4 regions of the Bacillus sp. AMCV2 genome follow, and region 4 is predicted to be linked to each of the others. Evidence: riboswitches for the same ligand, from Rfam matches in the RefSeq annotation. Region 4 holds a riboswitch; each other region holds the start of a gene.
What was found. Region 4 has a riboswitch for S-adenosylmethionine ahead of metK (methionine adenosyltransferase). Riboswitches for the same ligand answer to the same signal wherever they lie in the genome.
Positions count from the first base shown of each region.

Region 1: another riboswitch for S-adenosylmethionine. It lies ahead of metE (5-methyltetrahydropteroyltriglutamate--homocysteine S-methyltransferase); the one in region 4 lies ahead of metK (methionine adenosyltransferase).
Region 2: another riboswitch for S-adenosylmethionine. It lies ahead of metN (methionine ABC transporter ATP-binding protein MetN); the one in region 4 lies ahead of metK (methionine adenosyltransferase).
Region 3: another riboswitch for S-adenosylmethionine. It lies ahead of AC0OMA_RS06165 (bifunctional homocysteine S-methyltransferase/methylenetetrahydrofolate reductase); the one in region 4 lies ahead of metK (methionine adenosyltransferase).

Region 1 covers NZ_JBVYIB010000002.1:1,381,146-1,385,832, reverse strand. The annotation lists gene thiX (HMP/thiamine ABC transporter permease ThiX) at 1-667, shown strand, start outside; gene rsbRB (RsbT co-antagonist RsbRB) at 700-1,533, opposite strand; gene isp (serine protease Isp) at 1,756-2,715, shown strand; SAM riboswitch class I at 2,848-3,003, shown strand; gene metE (5-methyltetrahydropteroyltriglutamate--homocysteine S-methyltransferase) at 3,131-4,687, shown strand, end outside.
Region 2 covers NZ_JBVYIB010000002.1:3,190,214-3,194,900, reverse strand. The annotation lists gene gcvH (glycine cleavage system protein GcvH) at 1-236, shown strand, start outside; gene AC0OMA_RS16615 (YusG family protein) at 292-528, shown strand; gene AC0OMA_RS16610 (toprim domain-containing protein) at 606-968, shown strand; gene AC0OMA_RS16605 (thioredoxin family protein) at 970-1,290, shown strand; gene AC0OMA_RS16600 (SCP2 sterol-binding domain-containing protein) at 1,397-1,741, shown strand; SAM riboswitch class I at 1,856-1,964, shown strand; gene metN (methionine ABC transporter ATP-binding protein MetN) at 2,071-3,096, shown strand; gene metP (methionine ABC transporter permease MetP) at 3,089-3,757, shown strand; gene metQ (methionine ABC transporter substrate-binding lipoprotein MetQ) at 3,771-4,595, shown strand.
Region 3 covers NZ_JBVYIB010000002.1:1,174,242-1,178,928, forward strand. The annotation lists gene AC0OMA_RS06155 (GNAT family N-acetyltransferase) at 1-666, opposite strand, end outside; gene AC0OMA_RS06160 (GNAT family N-acetyltransferase) at 671-1,120, opposite strand; gene AC0OMA_RS06165 (bifunctional homocysteine S-methyltransferase/methylenetetrahydrofolate reductase) at 1,211-3,049, opposite strand; SAM riboswitch class I at 3,139-3,256, opposite strand; gene AC0OMA_RS06170 (YajQ family cyclic di-GMP-binding protein) at 3,363-3,854, opposite strand; partial or broken gene AC0OMA_RS06175 (CvfB family protein) at 3,953-4,687, shown strand, end outside.
Region 4 covers NZ_JBVYIB010000002.1:2,953,903-2,958,589, forward strand. The annotation lists gene asnB (asparagine synthase (glutamine-hydrolyzing)) at 1-1,689, opposite strand, end outside; gene metK (methionine adenosyltransferase) at 1,839-3,041, opposite strand; SAM riboswitch class I at 3,209-3,347, opposite strand; gene pckA (phosphoenolpyruvate carboxykinase (ATP)) at 3,544-4,687, shown strand, end outside.

The DNA.
Region 1 (4,687 bases), 1.6 Mb from region 4:
GGCATGTTTTTATATCATCATCGTTGCGGGCGTTCTACTGGCGGCCGGAATCCCATTGAAAAAATGGCTGTTGTTTACGATTCCGTTTTTGATTTTAGCATTCGGATGCGTGTGGACAGCCGCAGTTTTTGGAAAGGTGCCGACAACACCGGATAATTTTTTGTTTCAAGCAGGCCCTATCTCAATTAACAGCGATAATGTGTCTGTCGGCATCTCTCTCGGGTTTCGTATTTTATGCTTCTCCGCCTTATCGATGATGTTTGTTTTTACAACCGATCCGATTTTATTTATGCTGAGCCTTGTCCAGCAGTGCAGGCTCTCACCAAAGCTCGCGTACGGTGTCATTGCAGGCTTTCGCTTTCTTCCGCTGCTAAAGGATGAGGTCCAGCTGATTCAGCAGGCTCATAAAATCAGAGGAGGAGCGGCGGAGAGCGGCATCATTAATAAAATCAGTGCGTTAAAACGATATACCATACCGCTATTGGCAAGCGCCATCAGAAAAGCGGAACGGACAGCGCTTGCGATGGAATCGAAAGGTTTTACAGGAAGCAGAAACCGGACATATTACAGGACATTGAGCGTGAACCGGCGCGACTGGCTGTTCTTTTGCCTCGTTCTCTTGTTATTCGCAGGATCTTTTCTCGTATCTTTCTGTTTTGCCTCATAAAAAATCCGCTATCGACGATAGCGGATTTTTTCTTATTGATGATAATTTAATGCTTGGGCAAGGTTGGTTTTAATAGTAATATTCGAAAAGTCAATCCCCAGCTGTACAGCAGTTTGCGCAATTTCAGGCCTGATTCCTGACAGGGTTGACCGGACACCGATCAGATTAAGCGCCTCAATCAATTTAAAGATCTGGTGCGCCACCATCGTATCCACCACAACAACACCTGACAGATCGATTAACAGATGCTCCACACGTCTTTTCGCACAAGCTTGAAGCGTGTTTTCCAGAATAAACTTCGCCCGTTCGGTATCAATGTCACCGACAAGCGGCAGCAGAGCTGTTGATTTGCTCAGGGTAATGACAGGTGAGCTTAATTCCAATATCATTTCTCTTTGGGCGTTTAATTGCTGCTTGGCATTCATTTCAGCGTGATCAACGAATGTATAAATGGTGAAATCAAATACTTTTACAATCAAATCTGCCCATTTTTGCTTCTCTCCCGGTTCAAACGCTGATTCATTTTCTTCTGCGAACTTCTCAAAATACTTCGTATATAATCTCCTGTTTCTCATAAACTCCCGAATGACATACTGAACCGGTGTGTCGAGATGTTTTTGATCGTTGGTCAGCTCAATGACCCACTCTTGAAACTCTTCGAGAAATTGTTTTTCCGGTAAAACATACATGTAATTCAGATGCCGGTAAAATTCTCTGTCCTGCTCTTTCAATTCTTCCGTTACTGTTGCATTATGTAGGGCGTAAAGCGAATTCGGATCACTTTCCTCCATCGTTTCAATCCATTCCTCGGCCATTTGTTCCACATGCTCTGAAAAAAATGCATATAATTTTTCATTCAGTTTCATGACACTGCTCCTTTCCCCAACACTATTATAACTTGACTTACAGTTGAATCCCAGTCATACACGCCGAAGCCATCCAATATTTTGAAGATTACTAATTCTTTGGTGTGTATCCTATTTTTTCAAAATGCTTCAAATGGCTCTGTCCGAGCGCTTGCTTTTTTCATATAATATGAGGCAACACCCTTGAATCCACTTGAAAGCATAAAAAAGGAGGGCTTTTTTATGAATGGTGAAATCCGCTTGATCCCGTATGTGACGAATGAGCAGATCATGGATGTAAACGAGCTTCCTGAGGGCATTAAAGTGATTAAGGCGCCAGAAATGTGGGCAAAAGGGGTAAAAGGCAAAAATATTAAAGTTGCTGTATTAGACACGGGCTGCGACACAAGCCACCCTGATTTAAAAAATCAAATCATCGGCGGAAAGAACTTCACGGATGACGACGGCGGCAAGGAAGATGCGATTTCCGACTACAACGGACACGGCACACACGTCGCCGGAACAATTGCAGCTAATGATTCAAACGGAGGCATTGCCGGAGTCGCGCCTGAGGCAAGCCTATTGATTGTGAAGGTTCTTGGCGGCGAGAACGGCAGCGGACAATACGAATGGATAATTAACGGCATCAACTACGCGGTGGAACAGAAAGTCGACATCATCTCAATGTCCCTTGGAGGGCCAAGCGATGTGCCAGAGCTAAAAGAAGCAGTGAAAAACGCAGTGAAAAACGGAGTGCTTGTCGTTTGTGCAGCGGGAAATGAAGGTGACGGCGACGAACGCACAGAAGAGCTTTCCTACCCCGCAGCTTATAATGAAGTGATTGCAGTTGGATCTGTTTCTGTAGCGCGAGAATTATCAGAATTTTCTAACGCAAATAAAGAGATTGACCTTGTGGCACCAGGAGAAAACATCTTATCCACCCTTCCCAACAAGAAGTACGGTAAGCTGACCGGCACTTCAATGGCTGCCCCTCATGTCAGCGGTGCGCTTGCTTTAATCAAAAGCTATGAAGAAGAATCATTTCAAAGAAAGCTTTCTGAATCTGAGGTTTTCGCACAGCTAATCCGCAGGACACTTCCTCTTGATATTGCAAAAACGCTGGCAGGCAATGGATTCCTGTATTTAACAGCTCCTGATGAGCTCGCAGAAAAAGCAGAGCAATCACATTTGTTGACCCTATAAGATTATTTTTCTTATATAATATACACCACATCATGTAAATAAAAATTTCAAATTCTATGTTGACAATGAATTTGAATTACTGTTAAGATTACCAACAAATGATTCAACTTTTCAAAAAATTAATAACATTTTCTCTTATCGAGAGTTGGGCGAGGGATTGGCCTTTTGACCCCAACAGCAACCGACCGTAATACCATTGTGAAATGGGGCGCACTGCTTTTCGCGCCGAGACTGATGTCTCATAAGGCACGGTGCTAATTCCATCAGATTGTGTCTGAGAGATGAGAGAGGCAGTGTTTTACGTAGAAAAGCCTCTTTCTCTCATGGGAAAGAGGCTTTTTGTTGTGAGAAAACCTCTTAGCAGCCTGTATCCGCGGGTTAAAGAGAGTGTTTTACATATAAAGGAGGAGAAACAATGACAACCATCAAAACATCGAATTTAGGATTTCCGAGAATCGGACTGAACCGGGAATGGAAAAAAGCACTTGAAGCGTATTGGAAAGGCAGTACTGATAAAGATACGTTTTTAAAGCAAATCGACGAACTATTTTTATCCGCAGTAAAAACACAAATTGACCAGCAGATTGATGTTGTGCCTGTTTCTGATTTCACACAGTATGACCATGTACTCGACACAGCAGTCAGCTTCAACTGGATCCCGAAACGGTTCAGACATTTGACTGACGCTACCGATACATACTTCGCTATCGCCCGCGGAATCAAAGACGCTGTATCTAGTGAAATGACAAAATGGTTTAATACAAATTACCATTACATCGTTCCGGAATATGACGAGAGCATTGAGTTCCGTCTGACAAGAAACAAACAACTCGAAGATTATCGCCGGATCAAACAGGAATACGGTGTGGAAACAAAGCCTGTGATTGTCGGCCCTTATACGTTCGTTACGCTCGCTAAAGGCTATGAACCGTCCGAAGCAAAAGCGATCCAAAAACGCCTTGTGCCATTATATGTACAGCTTTTGAAAGAACTTGAAGAAGAAGGCGTAAAATGGGTTCAAATCGATGAGCCGGCGCTCGTTACCGCCTCTAGTGAAGATGTCCGCGGCGCAAAAGAGTTATTTGAAAGCATTACAAGTGAGCTTTCATCCTTGAATGTGCTTTTGCAGACGTATTTTGATTCTGTTGATGCGTATGAAGAGCTGATCTCTTACCCGGTTCAGGGAATTGGCCTTGATTTCGTTCACGACAAAGGCAGAAACCTGGAACAGCTTAAAACACATGGTTTTCCGACAGACAAAGTGCTGGCAGCCGGCGTTATCGACGGACGCAACATTTGGAAAGCGGACCTTGAAGAGCGTCTCGATGCCGTTCTTGATATTCTCAGCATTGCAAAAGTTGATGAACTGTGGATTCAGCCTTCCAGCAGCCTGTTGCATGTTCCGGTAGCGAAACACCCTGATGAGCATTTGGAAAAAGACCTATTGAACGGATTGTCCTACGCAAAAGAGAAGCTGGCCGAGCTGACAGCTTTGAAAGAAGGTTTAGTATCAGGAAAAGCGGCGATCAGCGAAGAGATTCAGCAGGCTAAGGCTGATATCCAGGCGCTTAAACAGTTTGCAACAGGCGCCAATTCTGAACAAAAGAAAGAGCTTGAGCAATTAACTGATAAAGACTTCAAGCGCCCGATTCCGTTTGAAGAACGTTTAGCCCTGCAAAATGAATCTCTCGGCCTTCCGCTTTTGCCGACGACAACGATCGGCAGCTTCCCGCAGTCTGCTGAAGTGCGGAGCGCACGCCAAAAATGGCGGAAAGCTGAGTGGTCCGATGAACAGTATCAAAACTTTATCAATGCGGAAACAAAAAGATGGATTGATATTCAGGAAGAATTGGAGCTTGATGTCCTTGTTCACGGCGAATTTGAACGGACAGACATGGTCGAATACTTCGGTGAAAAGCTGGCCGGTTTCGCCTTCACTAAATATGCCTGGGTTCAATCATACGGCTCACGC
Region 2 (4,687 bases), 240 kb from region 4:
TCAAAGCGGACGAGCCATTCGGCAGTGTTGAATCCGTTAAAACGGTATCTGAGCTTTATGCACCGATTAACGGAACAGTTGTGGAAGTAAACGAAGATCTTGATGACAGTCCGGAATTCGTCAACGAATCTCCGTACGAAAAAGCATGGATGATCGTCGTTGAGCCATCTGACGCTTCTGAAATTGAAAAACTGATGACAGCAGAGCAATACGAAGAGATGACACAAGAAGACTAAAACAGGATAGCCGTAAAAGCAATTGGACACGCTAACGTTATGGGAGGTGTCCAATATGGCTTTCGACAAACAAAAGCTCGATGTCACCAATGACGTGACAGGCCGCTTTCAAAATGGCCGGCTCTCGTTATATCATGATAATGAGATGATCGGCCAAATGACAAGCATGAATGAATATGAGCTTAAGTCCGGTTATTCCTTTGAAAATGAGAAATTTTATAAGACAGCCGATGTGGTCTCTGGAGACGACGCAAAATATGTAGATTGTGACTACGAAAACGGCTGGTGTTAATGTTGGCGGTGAATTTCACTGCCTTCTTTTACAATCTGAACGTTTCAAATTTGACGCGGCAGGTGAACAAGATGAAGATGGATGAGCTGGAAAAGGTTATGATTGTCGAGGGGAAATCAGATAAAGAGAAAATCGAAAGCGTCCTGAATGAGCCGGTGCGCATTATCTGCACAAACGGAACAATCAGCCAGCTGAGGCTTGAGGAATTGGCTGACGAGCTTTATGATAAAGACGTCTATATATTAGTTGATGCTGATGAATCAGGTGAGAAATTGAGAAAACAGCTGAAGCGTGAATTTAATGAAGCCTGCCATCTCCATATCGACAGAGCCTATAAGGAAGTAGCGGCTGCGCCCAGGCACCATGTCGCCTCTGTATTGCTGCGTGCGAATCTGAATGTCCATACTATTTTTCTTGAAAGAAAGTCCCGAGGTGTATAGCATGAAAGAACTCCAAGAACACGAACTTGACCACATTGAAGATGATGTGTACCTTCTATATTTATATACTCCGTTTTGCGGCACCTGCCAGCTTGCAAGCAAAATGCTGACAGTGGTGAAAGAAATGCTGCCTGATGTCGCCTTCTATCAAAACAATGTCAATTACTCTCCGACATTCGCAAAAGCGTATCAAATTGAAAGCGTCCCTTGTTTTCTGCTGTTTAAAGGCGGAAAGATGGTCGAAAGAGGATATGCATTTTATTCCGTTTCTTATTTATATGAGCTGATCAAACAAAAATCATCTTCCGCATCCCATTTATGACATATTTCTCAGCATATCCAATGAAATTGTCGTTCGTTTTATAAAGGGGTTCTTGCGACAAAGAGAGAAATGTGTATGTATGACCAACAAATAGGAGGTTGTACATATGGAGAAAGCGGAAGTTTTAGAAGATGAGTATCAGCATCTGTTTTTAAAACCCCTTTTGAATGCCTCAACATTGCTCATTACCTTCCAAGGAGAAGCAGAAGCCTTAACCGTCTCAATAAACGAACAGGGAGAAATGAAAAAAGTTTCCCCGCCCCAAACGTCCAACCTGACCTTTTACGGAAACCAAACAGAAATTATTGATTTATTGCACGGAGACATTTCCCTTCAGCACCTGATTCAGAGCGGAAGCCTCAAAGTAAAGGGATCATTCAGGGCCCTGTTAAAACTGGAAGCCATTCTCTGGCTGACAAATGGATTTTTTCAGAGGATTTTAAAAAATTAAAAAATAATAAATTATTATAATAGTAAAAGTTGACATCATTTATTTTATTGACATTTAATCATTCGCCGTGCTATTCTACATTAAGAATTTCCGGACGAAAAAGACTATATATTTCTCTTATCAAGAGAGGTGGAGGGAAGTGCCCTATGAAGCCCGGCAACCATCAACGCTGTTGAAATGGTGCCAATTCACACGAAGCGTTCAGCGCTTTGAAAGATGAGAGAAAGGCATTTTATATAAGCCTTTCTGCTCAAGTGTGCAGAAAGGCTTTTCTTTTGCAGAAAAAAACCGGAAGATTTCTTAGAATAGTGTTAAGGCAGGTGATTGCTTTGATCAATCTTCAGGATGTTTCAAAAGTTTACAAGTCGAAACATGGAGATGTCAATGCTGTCCAAAATGTCTCGCTTTCCATTAAAAAAGGTGAGATTTTTGGAATTATAGGATATAGCGGAGCTGGTAAAAGTTCCTTAATCCGTCTGCTGAACGGCCTTGAGAAACCAACCTCAGGAACCGTGGAAGTGGCGGGAACCAAGATTAATGAAGTAAATGGACGCGGTTTAAGAAAAGCACGCCATGAGATCAGTATGATTTTCCAGCATTTCAATTTGCTTTGGTCGCGGACTGTCAGAGATAATATCATGTTTCCTTTGGAAATTGCCGGGGTGAAAAAGAGCGAGCGGATCAAGCGCGCCAATGAACTAATTAAACTGGTAGGTTTAGAAGGAAAAGAAAAATCTTATCCGTCTCAGCTGAGCGGCGGGCAGAAGCAGCGTGTCGGAATTGCCAGAGCGCTTGCAAACAATCCGAAGGTTCTCCTTTGTGACGAAGCGACATCAGCATTAGATCCGCAAACGACAGATTCAATTCTGGATCTATTGTCCGATATTAATGAAAGACTCGGTTTGACGATTGTGCTGATTACGCACGAAATGCATGTCATCCGCAAAATCTGCAACAGAGTCGCCGTCATGGAAAACGGCAAGGTGGTCGAAGAAGGCGAGGTTCTCGATGTCTTTAAAAATCCAAAGGAACAAATGACAAAACGATTTGTTCAACAGGTGACAGAGCCGGAAGAAACGAAAGAGACGCTTCAGCATCTTCTTGATGATACAGCATCAGGAAAAATGGTTCAGCTCACATTTGTCGGTGAGTCAGCTGAACAGCCTCTGATTACAGAGATGATCAGAAACTTCAATGTCAGCGTCAATATTCTGCAAGGGAAAATTTCGCAGACGAAGGATGGGGCTTACGGTTCACTGTTCATCCACATTGACGGAGACGAGGAAGAAGTGCAAAACGTGATCCGATTCATTAATGACAAACAGGTGAAAGCAGAGGTGATCACGAATGTTTGAAAAATACTTCCCGAACGTTGATTTAACTGAATTATGGAACGCGACATATGAAACACTTTATATGACGCTGATTTCTTTACTGTTTGCTTTTGTCATCGGGGTCATCCTCGGCTTGCTGCTCTTTCTGACGAGCAAAGGAAGCCTCTGGCAGAATAAAGCGGTCAACTCTGTGATTTCGGCCGTTGTTAACATATTCAGATCGATTCCGTTCCTTATTTTAATTATTTTACTATTAGGTTTTACGAAATTTTTAGTCGGCACGATCTTAGGGCCAAACGCCGCATTGCCGGCGCTGGTAATCGGCTCGGCACCATTTTACGCGCGCCTTGTTGAAATCGCGCTGCGTGAGGTGGATAAAGGTGTGATTGAAGCCGCTAAATCAATGGGCGCGAAAACGTCTACGATTATTTTCAAAGTGCTGATTCCGGAATCAATGCCTGCTCTTATTTCTGGCATTACGGTTACTGCCATCGCTTTGATCGGCTCAACGGCAATTGCCGGAGCCATTGGTTCAGGAGGCCTTGGAAACCTTGCGTACGTAGAAGGATATCAGTCTAATAACGCTGATGTTACCTTCGTTGCTACTGTGTTTATTTTAATCATCGTGTTTATTATTCAAATCATCGGTGATCTAATAACAAATATTATAGACAAACGATAAGGGAGGATTTACATTGAAAAAGCTATTTTTGGGTGCATTACTGCTTGTATTTGCAGGAGTTATGGCTGCCTGCGGTTCGAATAACGGCGCTGAATCCGGCAAGAAAGAAATTGTCGTTGCGGCAACGAAAACACCGCATGCGGAAATTTTAAAAGAAGCTGAACCATTGCTGAAAGAAAAAGGCTATACGCTGAAAGTGAAAGTGCTTAGTGATTACAAAATGTACAATAAAGCTTTAGCTGATAAAGAAGTGGACGCGAACTACTTCCAGCACATTCCTTACCTTGAGCAAGAAATGAAAGAAAACACAGATTACAAACTTGTGAATGCCGGTGCTGTTCACTTAGAGCCATTCGGTATTTACTCTAAAACATACAAATCGCTGAAAGACCTTCCAGACGGTGCGACAATCATTCTGACAAACAACGTTGCTGAACAAGGCCGTATGCTTGCAATGCTTGAAAACGCTGGATTAATCACTCTTGATTCTAAGGTGGAAACAGTTGACGCAACATTGAAAGACATTAAGAAAAACCCGAAAAACCTTGAATTCAAAAAAGTAGCGCCTGAATTAACGGCAAAAGCATATGAAAACAAAGAAGGAGACGCGGCCTTCATCAATGTAAACTATGCGATCCAAAATAAATTAAATCCTAAAAAAGATGCAATTGAAGTAGAATCAACGAAAAACAACCCATACGCTAACATCATCGCAGTAAGAAAAGGCGAAGAAGATTCTGCAAAAATCAAAGCGCTGATGGAAGTTCTTCACTCTAAAAAGATCAAAGACTTCATCGAGAAAAAATACGACGGAGCTGTGCTTCCTGTATCTGAATAACACTGAAACCCCGGATGAGAAATCCGGGGTTCAATTATTGACAAAGCCCTAAAACGATATTCGTTTTAGGGCTTTGTCATCTTTTCAGCGTG
Region 3 (4,687 bases), 1.8 Mb from region 4:
CCTGTTAATTATCTGTGCTGCAACATCTGATGATGGAGCGATGATGGGACCGAATTTCAAATTGGCCGGTGTCTGTACAGAAAGTCCGTAGCCAATTAGCTGTCCGTCATGATTTCTGGCGATGATACATTCGCATGAAGCAGAAATAAGCTGCTGCAAAAGGTTTGATCGATCTCCGCCAAAGGCAGCCAGATCCGCCGCGGTTAAGTCGTGAAAGTCTTGTTCTCTAAAGGATGTCAGTTCAGCGTCAAGCTTTTTTGTATAAGGTTGAAAACTGTGACAGCTGTACTTTCGCACTGAACCTGCCGTATGAAAACCTGCTTTTTCATAAAGGAGCAAACCTTCTTTTGTGGCGCAAAGCCTGATGGCGGTGTTTTCACCCGTTTGGGTGATACAGGCGTTTACCATACGCCGGCCGAGACCGAGCCGTTGATATTCTTTGTCCACGATAACGAGGCCGATAGAAGCAAGACGGCCAAACAAAAACAAGCCGATGCAGGAAATAATATCACCGCTGACATTTTGATAACCGAAAAAGCGTCCCTGCTGAACAAGCAGTTTCAGCTCTTGTTCGCCATAATCCGGCCACCCGGCTTGCCCGCAAAGCCGCAATAAGCCGGAAACATGTTCTTCATGAAGCTCAATCAGCTCATCCACTACGTTCATAAGATCACCTGCTTGTTTCGAGTTTTTTATACATGATGATATGTGTGCCTATGCCGGGAATCTCAAACGGTTCGCCGAGTTCTTCCCAGCCAAGTTTTGAATAGTAGCCTTTCACATGGCTTCTGGCATTGCACCAGACTGCCTGAACGCCGTTCTTTGCCAGTTTCTCTTCCGCGTGTTTGATCAGCGTGCTCCCGCCTTTTTGATCGCGATATCCTTCAAGCGTTGCCATACCTCTCAGCCGATATGCTGGGGATTCTGTTATTAATGGCTGATTTTGCGGGGAAAAAGAAGCGATGCTGATCAGCTTCCCTTCAAAAAACGCGCCGAGATGAAAGGAGCCTTTTGCATGATCCTCTTCATATTTGCATTGTTCAATGGATTGATGGGGGCGCAGAATGCGGTGCCGGATTTCATATGTATCTTCCGCGGAAATGGTTTTGACTTCGAGCATAATGATCCTCCTCATGACTGTTTTTCTATATCGTAACACGAATCCCGTTGAAAAAGACCGCCCGATTGGATCAGACAGTCTTTTAAGGGATTAATGCAAAAAGATATTTTGGCGCTGCTCATCTTTTTGCTGAATATATGAAGTGAGCTCAGCGGTTAAGTCAGATCTGAGGAAAGGCGTTATCAAGTAGATGCCGTTGAACAGCTCGCATGCCGTATCCAGCAGGGAGCGTGCAATCGCAAGGCTTTCCGCCTTTTGCTTTTCTTTATCTTCACCGGCATGGGCCATTTTTTCGCGAATCGTATCAGACAGCTTAATGCCGGGAATTTCATTATGGATGAATTCGGCATTCCGGCTGCTTGTCAGCGGCATGATGCCGATATAGATCGGCGTCTTCAGATGTTTTGTTTCATTATGGATATCGACAAGCTGCTGCTCGGAATAGACAGGCTGAGAAACAAAATAATCTGCGCCGCAATCTATTTTTTTCTCAAGCCGTTTTACCGCTTTATCCAGATGGCGGACGTTAGGATTAAATGCAGCAGCAACTGAGAAATTCGTTTTCTTGCCGAGCGGTTTTCCAGACAGAGACAGACCTTCATTGAATTGTTTGATCAGCCTGATTAAATCAAAAGATGTTAAATCATATACAGACGTCGCACCAGGAAAATCCCCGATTTTAGAAGGGTCACCTGTAATAGCAAGCACGTCATTCAGCCCTAACGTATCAAGGCCCATTAAATGTGACTGTAAGCCGATAATGTTACGGTCACGGCACGTAATATGGACAAGGGAACGCATATCGAGCTGCTGCTTGACAAGGGCGCCGCAGGCAACATTGCTGATCCGCGGGGTCGCCAGAGAATTGTCGGCGAGTGTCAGGGCATCGATTCCCGCTTCTTTTAATTCAGCCGCCGCCGATAGAAATTTGTCAAAGCTTAGTTTTTTTGGCGGGTCCAGTTCTACGATAATAGAGCGTTTTTTCGCCGCGATCTCATCCAGGCCGGGCTCGGTTCGCTCATGATGAACAGAAATGAATTCTTTCGCCCGGGTTTTGACTTCTTTTTCCGTAATCGGAGCCAGCCCGCCAACTGCTTCCGCCATCGCCCGGATGTGATTCGGCGTTGTGCCGCAGCAGCCGCCGATAATCCGCGCGCCTTGCTTACGGAATTCTGACGCGCTGTTTTGAAAATACGTGTCGTCTGTTTCATAGACGAGCCGTCCCTCTTCAAGCGAAGGAAGACTGCTGTTCGGATAAACGGATAAGAATACGTCATCAAAAATCGGCACTTCGCTGAGCGCTTCAATCATGTGATAAGGGCCGAGGCGGCAGTTAATGCCGACAATATCAGCTCCGAGATCCGCAATCGAGCGCAATGCGTCAGAAAGCGGCGTTCCGTCCTGCAATACGCCTTGCTCGTGCATGGAGACATTGAGCATAATCGGAAGATCAGTCTCTTTGCGCGCGATTTTCAGCACTTCACGGGCTTCTTCCAAATCATAATATGTTTCTAACAGCAAGCCATCCGGCTCTTCATGCAGCAGCAGGTACAGCTGCTCGCGGAAGCTGCGCTTAATTTCGTCAAGACTGTACGCGTTTTTATTAAATGTGCGTATGCCGCCCATCGTTCCAAGCACGTATGCATCGCCTGCTGAAGCCCGCGCGATCTTTACGGCTTCCTGATTCATTTTTTTGATGTCATCCTCAAGCCCGTGTCTGGATAATTTAATATAGTTGGCCCCGTACGTATTCGTTTGAATAATGTTGGCTCCCGCTTCAACGTACGCTTTATGTATGCGCTGAATTTCCTCCGGCTTTGAAATATTGAGCTCCTCAAAACACCTGTCAATGCCATAGGAGTAGAGGAGTGTCCCCATGGCGCCGTCACCGATTAACACCTGTCTTTGCAAATCTTCTAAAAGTCCCATTGTCTGCCTCCTTTATTCACATCAGCAAGGAAAAAAGAGAAATAAAAAAAGTCCTCTTAAGAAGAAGACTTTGTCAGTGATTTTGTCTCTTCTTATCTTCCAAGCTGTTCGAGCTTGCTGGATTTAGCACCTTGGTCATGGCTGATCGCCATTACACCGGTTGCTGAAGCTTCGTCGGGCCAGTCCCTCTGCTTCTCTTGATAAGAACGGATATGAAATTTTCGTGTCAGGAAGTGCCAAAAGATACCTGGCGTTTTTCCCTTTCTCCAAATTTACCGAAAATAAAGACAATAATCAATAGGAATCAGAAAATTTATCTGAAATTTATAAATTGAACGTCAATTGGCAGATCTGCTCCCCGCACAGCTGAGATAAGCTGCTGCAGGTCATCTTTGTTTTTTCCGGTGACACGCACTTGATCATCCTGCACCTGAGACTTTACTTTCAGTCCGGAGTTTTTGATGATCGTATTGATTTTTTTTGCGTTGTCCTTGTCAATGCCTTGAACAAGCTTTGCACGCTGGCGTACCGTTCCGCCTGACGCGTTTTCAACCTTGCCGTAATCAATGTTTTTTGTCGGTACGTTTCGTTTAATCAATTTGCTGACCAGCACATCTTTCAGCTGGCTTAATTTGAATTCGTCATCGGAAACGAGGACCAGCTCCTCTTTATCTAAAGAAATGTCGCTTTTGCTGCCTTTAAAGTCATATCGGGTACTGATTTCCTTCAGTGCGATTTGGATTGCGTTTTGCACTTCAGGCAATTCCACCTTGGATACAATATCAAATGAGCTTTCTTTTGCCATATGAAAACCTCCATAACATTTAACTTATGTGTTGATTATAGTAGAATAAAGAGAAACTTCCAACAGAACAAAGAATCAATTTGTGATGATTGGAAAAAATGTTAACAAAATCCGCAGAGGAATAAGCGGAACAGGAAGGACGATAGCATGAGACCAGGGCAGCAATTAACCTTGAGTATAGATCACCAAACCGACTTCGGTTACTTTTTAACCGATGGGGAAGATACGATTCTCTTACATAACAGTGAAATGACTGAGGATATCGAGGACAGAGACGAAGTAGAAGTCTTTATATACGTCGACCAGCAGGAAAGGCTTGCGGCCACGATGAAAATTCCGGTCATCAGCGCGGATGAATATGGCTGGGTTGAAGTGGTAGATAAAGTGGAAGATATGGGCGTTTTCGTTGATGTCGGTTTATCGAAGGACGCACTAGTCGCAACTGAGCATTTGCCCCCGTACGAAGATGTCTGGCCGCAAAAAGGGGACAAACTTTACTGTATGCTGAAGGTGACGAACCGGGGGCGCATGTTTGCGAAACCAGCGCCGGAAGATATCATCAGCGAACTGTTTACCGACGCTTCAGAAGATCTGATGAATAAAGAGCTGACAGGTACGGTGTACAGGCTGATCGCATCGGGTTCATTCGTGATCACGGATGACGGTATCCGCTGTTTTATTCACCCGTCAGAAAGAAAAGAGGAGCCAAGACTGGGTTCAAGAGTCACAGGACGGGTGATTCAAGTGAAAGAAGACGGTTCAGTAAACTTGTCGCTGCTACCGAGAAAACAGGATGCAATGTCAGTTGATGCTGAGTGCATTCTAACGTATAT
Region 4 (4,687 bases):
CACCCATTCGTTCATTTCGTTTTTCAGCCAATGACGGATCGGTACAGGGAAACCAAGCTTTTTGCGGTTTAATACGTGCTCAGGCACAATTCCTTCAGCGGCTTTGCGAAGAAGATACTTCGTCGTGCCGTTCTTCGTTTTCAGCTCATCAGGAATTTTTGAAGCGACGTCGAATACGACTTTATCCAAGAACGGCACACGCAGTTCCAAAGAATTCGCCATCGTCATTTTATCCGCCTTTAACAAAATGTCGCCGCGCATCCAAGTGTGGATATCGACATACTGCATTTTGTTGATATCGCTGTACGAGCTGCTTTCTGTAAAGTAAGTCTTCGTCACATCGCGATATGAAAGGTTCGGATTATAATGCTTCAACAGCTGCTTTTTGACCGACTCTTCAAAGATTTTCGCGTTACCGATATAACGATCTTGAAGCGGAGTACAGCCGCGCTCAAGCAGGCTCTTTCCTCTCATACCTTCAGGCATAACGGCAGCAACGTGCAGAAGCATCTTTTTCAGGCCGGACGGAATCCGTTCAAACGGTTTAAGCGAAAGCGGCTCACGGTAAATGTTATATCCGCCGAAGAGCTCATCCGCTCCTTCACCTGATAAAGCAACCGTAACATGTTTTTTCGCTTCTTTTGCAACAAAGTACAACGGAATCGCTGCCGGATCAGCAAGCGGGTCATCAAAATGCCAAACGATCTTCGGAAGCTCATTCATGTATTCATCAGGCGAAATGACTTTGCTGATATTTTCAATGCCCAGCGCCGCTGCCGTTTCTTTCGCTACATCAACCTCACTGAAGCCCTGCTGTTCAAAGCCGACAGAGAATGTTTTTAAGCTTGGATGAAATTCCTTCGCAACAGACACAATAAAGGAAGAATCAATCCCGCCAGACAGGAATGAACCGACAGGAACGTCACTTCTCATATGAACGTTTACAGAGTCATAGATCGCGTCTCGGACTTCTTTCACAAGCTTGTCTTCTTCAGTCTGAACCGGCTTGAAGTTCGCTTTGAAATACGTTTTGAATGTGATATCGCCGTCCGGGCGGATTGTGAACTGTGAACCCGGCTCTACTTTTTTCACATGGGCATCAAGCGTGCTTGGTTCAGGAACAAATTGGAAAGACATGTACTGCTGCAATGCCTCTTTATCTATTTCAATATCATTCTGAGCAACCATTAAACTTTTTCTCTCTGAGGCAAAATAAACCTGATCATTGATCGTTGTGTAGTACAACGGTTTAATGCCGAATGGATCTCTTGCCCCATAAAGCACATGATCGTTTTTATTCCAAATCAGAAAGGCAAACATACCGCGCAGTTTGGACGCCGCTTCTTCTTTATAGTGACGGTAAGTCGCAAGAAGAACCTCTGTGTCCGAATCCGTGTTGAATGTGTACCCCTTTGCTTCAAGTTCTTCTCTCAGTTCAATATAGTTATAGATTTCTCCGTTAAAGATAATCCAATATGTTTCATCTTCATATGATAAAGGCTGTCCGCCATTTTCTACATCAATAATGCTGAGCCGTCTGAATCCGAAGCCGACGTGCTCATCATGGAAATATCCATCACTGTCAGGACCGCGGTGAACGATCATTTGGTTCATTTGTTTGATTAGTTCTTCTTGATCAGCGGTTTGAGCTAACGGATGCTTGTTAAAAACCCCGACAAATCCACACATAGTATTGCCTCCATAATTAAAATTGTCATCATTGAACCCCTATTTATAGACGCTGTGAATAGTATTTGGTTTCACAGTTATGTAAAAAAATAAACATGAATACAACGATAAAAAAGGGAAAGCCGCTTAACCAGTAAGCGGCTATAAAATTATTCTCCTAACGCTTCTTTACGCAGCTGCTCCGCTTTGTCTGTGCGCTCCCAAGGAAGGTCAACATCGTGACGTCCAAAGTGGCCGTACGCAGCAGTTTGTTTGTAGATCGGACGGCGCAAATCAAGCATTTTGATAATGCCGGCAGGTCGTAAATCAAAGTTATTGCGAACAACTTCAATCAATTTTTCCTCAGAAGCTTTTCCGGAACCGAATGTGTTGATTGAGATTGACACAGGCTGTGCAACACCGATCGCGTAAGCAAGCTGTACTTCGCAAGAATCAGCAAGCTCAGCCGCAACGATGTTTTTCGCAACGTATCTTGCCGCATAAGCTGCAGAACGGTCTACCTTCGTCGCGTCCTTACCTGAGAACGCGCCTCCGCCGTGGCGTGCATAGCCGCCGTACGTATCAACGATGATTTTGCGTCCTGTAAGTCCCGCATCCCCTTGAGGCCCTCCGATTACGAAACGTCCTGTAGGGTTGATGAAATATTTTGTTTCTTCATCAATCAGCTCTTCAGGAACAACCGGATTGATTACATGTTCTTTAATGTTGCGCTGAATTTGCTCAAGTGTAATTTCAGGGTGATGCTGAGTGGAAATCACAATCGCGTCAATGCGGACTGGTTTGTTATTTTCATCGTACTCAACCGTTACCTGTGTTTTGCCGTCAGGGCGAAGGTACGGAAGAATATCTTCTTTACGGACTTCACTTAGGCGGCGGGCTAATTTATGGGCAAGTGAAATTGGAAGAGGCATAAGCTCTTTCGTTTCGTTGCACGCATAACCGAACATTAATCCTTGGTCACCCGCACCAATCGCTTCAATTTCTTCGTCGCTCATTGTGCCTTCACGGGCTTCAAGCGCTTGGTCGACACCCATCGCGATATCAGCAGACTGCTCATCAATTGATGTTAAAACCGCACAAGTTTCCGCATCAAATCCGTATTTTGCACGTGTGTATCCGATTTCTTTAATGGTTTGGCGAACCGTTTTCGGAATGTCAACATACGTAGAAGTTGTGATCTCTCCGCTTACAAGAACCAAACCTGTTGTCACAGATGTTTCACAAGCAACACGCGCGTTAGGGTCTTTCTTTAAAATTTCATCTAAAATGCTGTCAGAAATCTGGTCACAGATTTTATCCGGATGCCCCTCCGTAACAGATTCTGATGTAAATAAACGACGATTTTTACTCATGATTTGCTTCCTCCTGCACAAGGCCTCCCGAAAGACCTTGTATATATGATACGGAACTCGCTCCCTCTTATACAATGTACAGTTATATTAGAGAATGTTAATTGGCATATTTATGAAATAAAAAAACCTTTTCCATCGAGGAAAGGGTTTGGTCTTTGTGCCTTTCACTCTTATCGCTCAAGGAATCATACAACCTTGCAACAGGTTAGCACCTTGGTTGTCTCACTCAGTTGAACATAATAAATAACAGAGAAACCGGTTGCTGGGCTTCATAGGGCCTGTCCCTCCGCCAGCTCGGGATAAGAGTATCCGCTCAATGAAATATCTTATCGTAAAAGGGTTTGCAATGTCAATATGATTCAGAAGAAATAGGCACCTATATTGAGGGAAAACAATGGAAATGCACACACAAAAAATAATAAATAGTATAGACTATTTGAAAATATATGTTATACTAATTCACAATTAGCAAAACACAAAAAACGATAAAGGAAGGTTTCATATGAACTCAGTTGATTTGACCGCTGATTTACAAGCCTTATTAACATGTCCAAATGTGCGTCATAATTTATCAGCAGCACAGCTAACAGAAAAAGTCCTCTCCCGAAACGAAGGCATTTTAACATCCACAGGTGCTGTTCGCGCGACAACAGGCGCTTACACAGGACGCTCACCTAAAGATAAATTCATCGTGGAGGAAGAAAGCACGAAAAATAAGATCGATTGGGGCCCGGTGAATCAGCCGATTTCAGAAGAAGCGTTTGAGCGGCTGTATACGAAAGTTGTCAGCTATTTAAAGGAGCGAGATGAACTGTTTGTTTTCGAAGGATTTGCCGGAGCAGACGAGAAATACAGGCTGCCGATCACTGTCGTAAATGAGTTCGCATGGCACAATTTATTTGCGCGGCAGCTGTTTATCCGTCCGGAAGGAAATGATAAGAAAACAGTTGAGCAGCCGTTCACCATTCTTTCTGCTCCGCATTTCAAAGCGGATCCAAAAACAGACGGCACTCATTCCGAAACGTTTATTATTGTCTCTTTTGAAAAGCGGACGATCTTAATCGGCGGAACTGAGTATGCCGGTGAAATGAAGAAGTCCATTTTCTCCATTATGAATTTCCTGCTGCCTGAAAGAGATATTTTATCTATGCACTGCTCCGCCAATGTCGGTGAAAAAGGCGATGTCGCCCTTTTCTTCGGACTGTCAGGAACAGGCAAGACCACCCTGTCGGCAGATGCTGACCGCAAGCTGATCGGTGACGATGAACATGGCTGGTCTGATACAGGCGTCTTTAATATTGAAGGCGGGTGCTACGCTAAGTGCATTCATTTAAGCGAGGAAAAGGAGCCGCAAATCTTTAACGCGATCCGCTTCGGGTCTGTTCTCGAAAATGTCGTTGTTGATGAAGATACACGCGAAGCCAATTATGATGATTCCTTCTATACTGAAAACACGCGGGCAGCTTACCCGATTCATATGATTGATAACATCGTGACTCCAAGCATGGCCGGCCATCCGTCAGCCATTGTATTTTTGACGGCTGATGCCTTCGGAGTCCTGCCTCCGATCAGCAAACTGACGAAGGAGCAGGCCATGTACCATTTCTTGAGCGGTTACACGAGTAAGCTTGCCGGAACCGAACGTG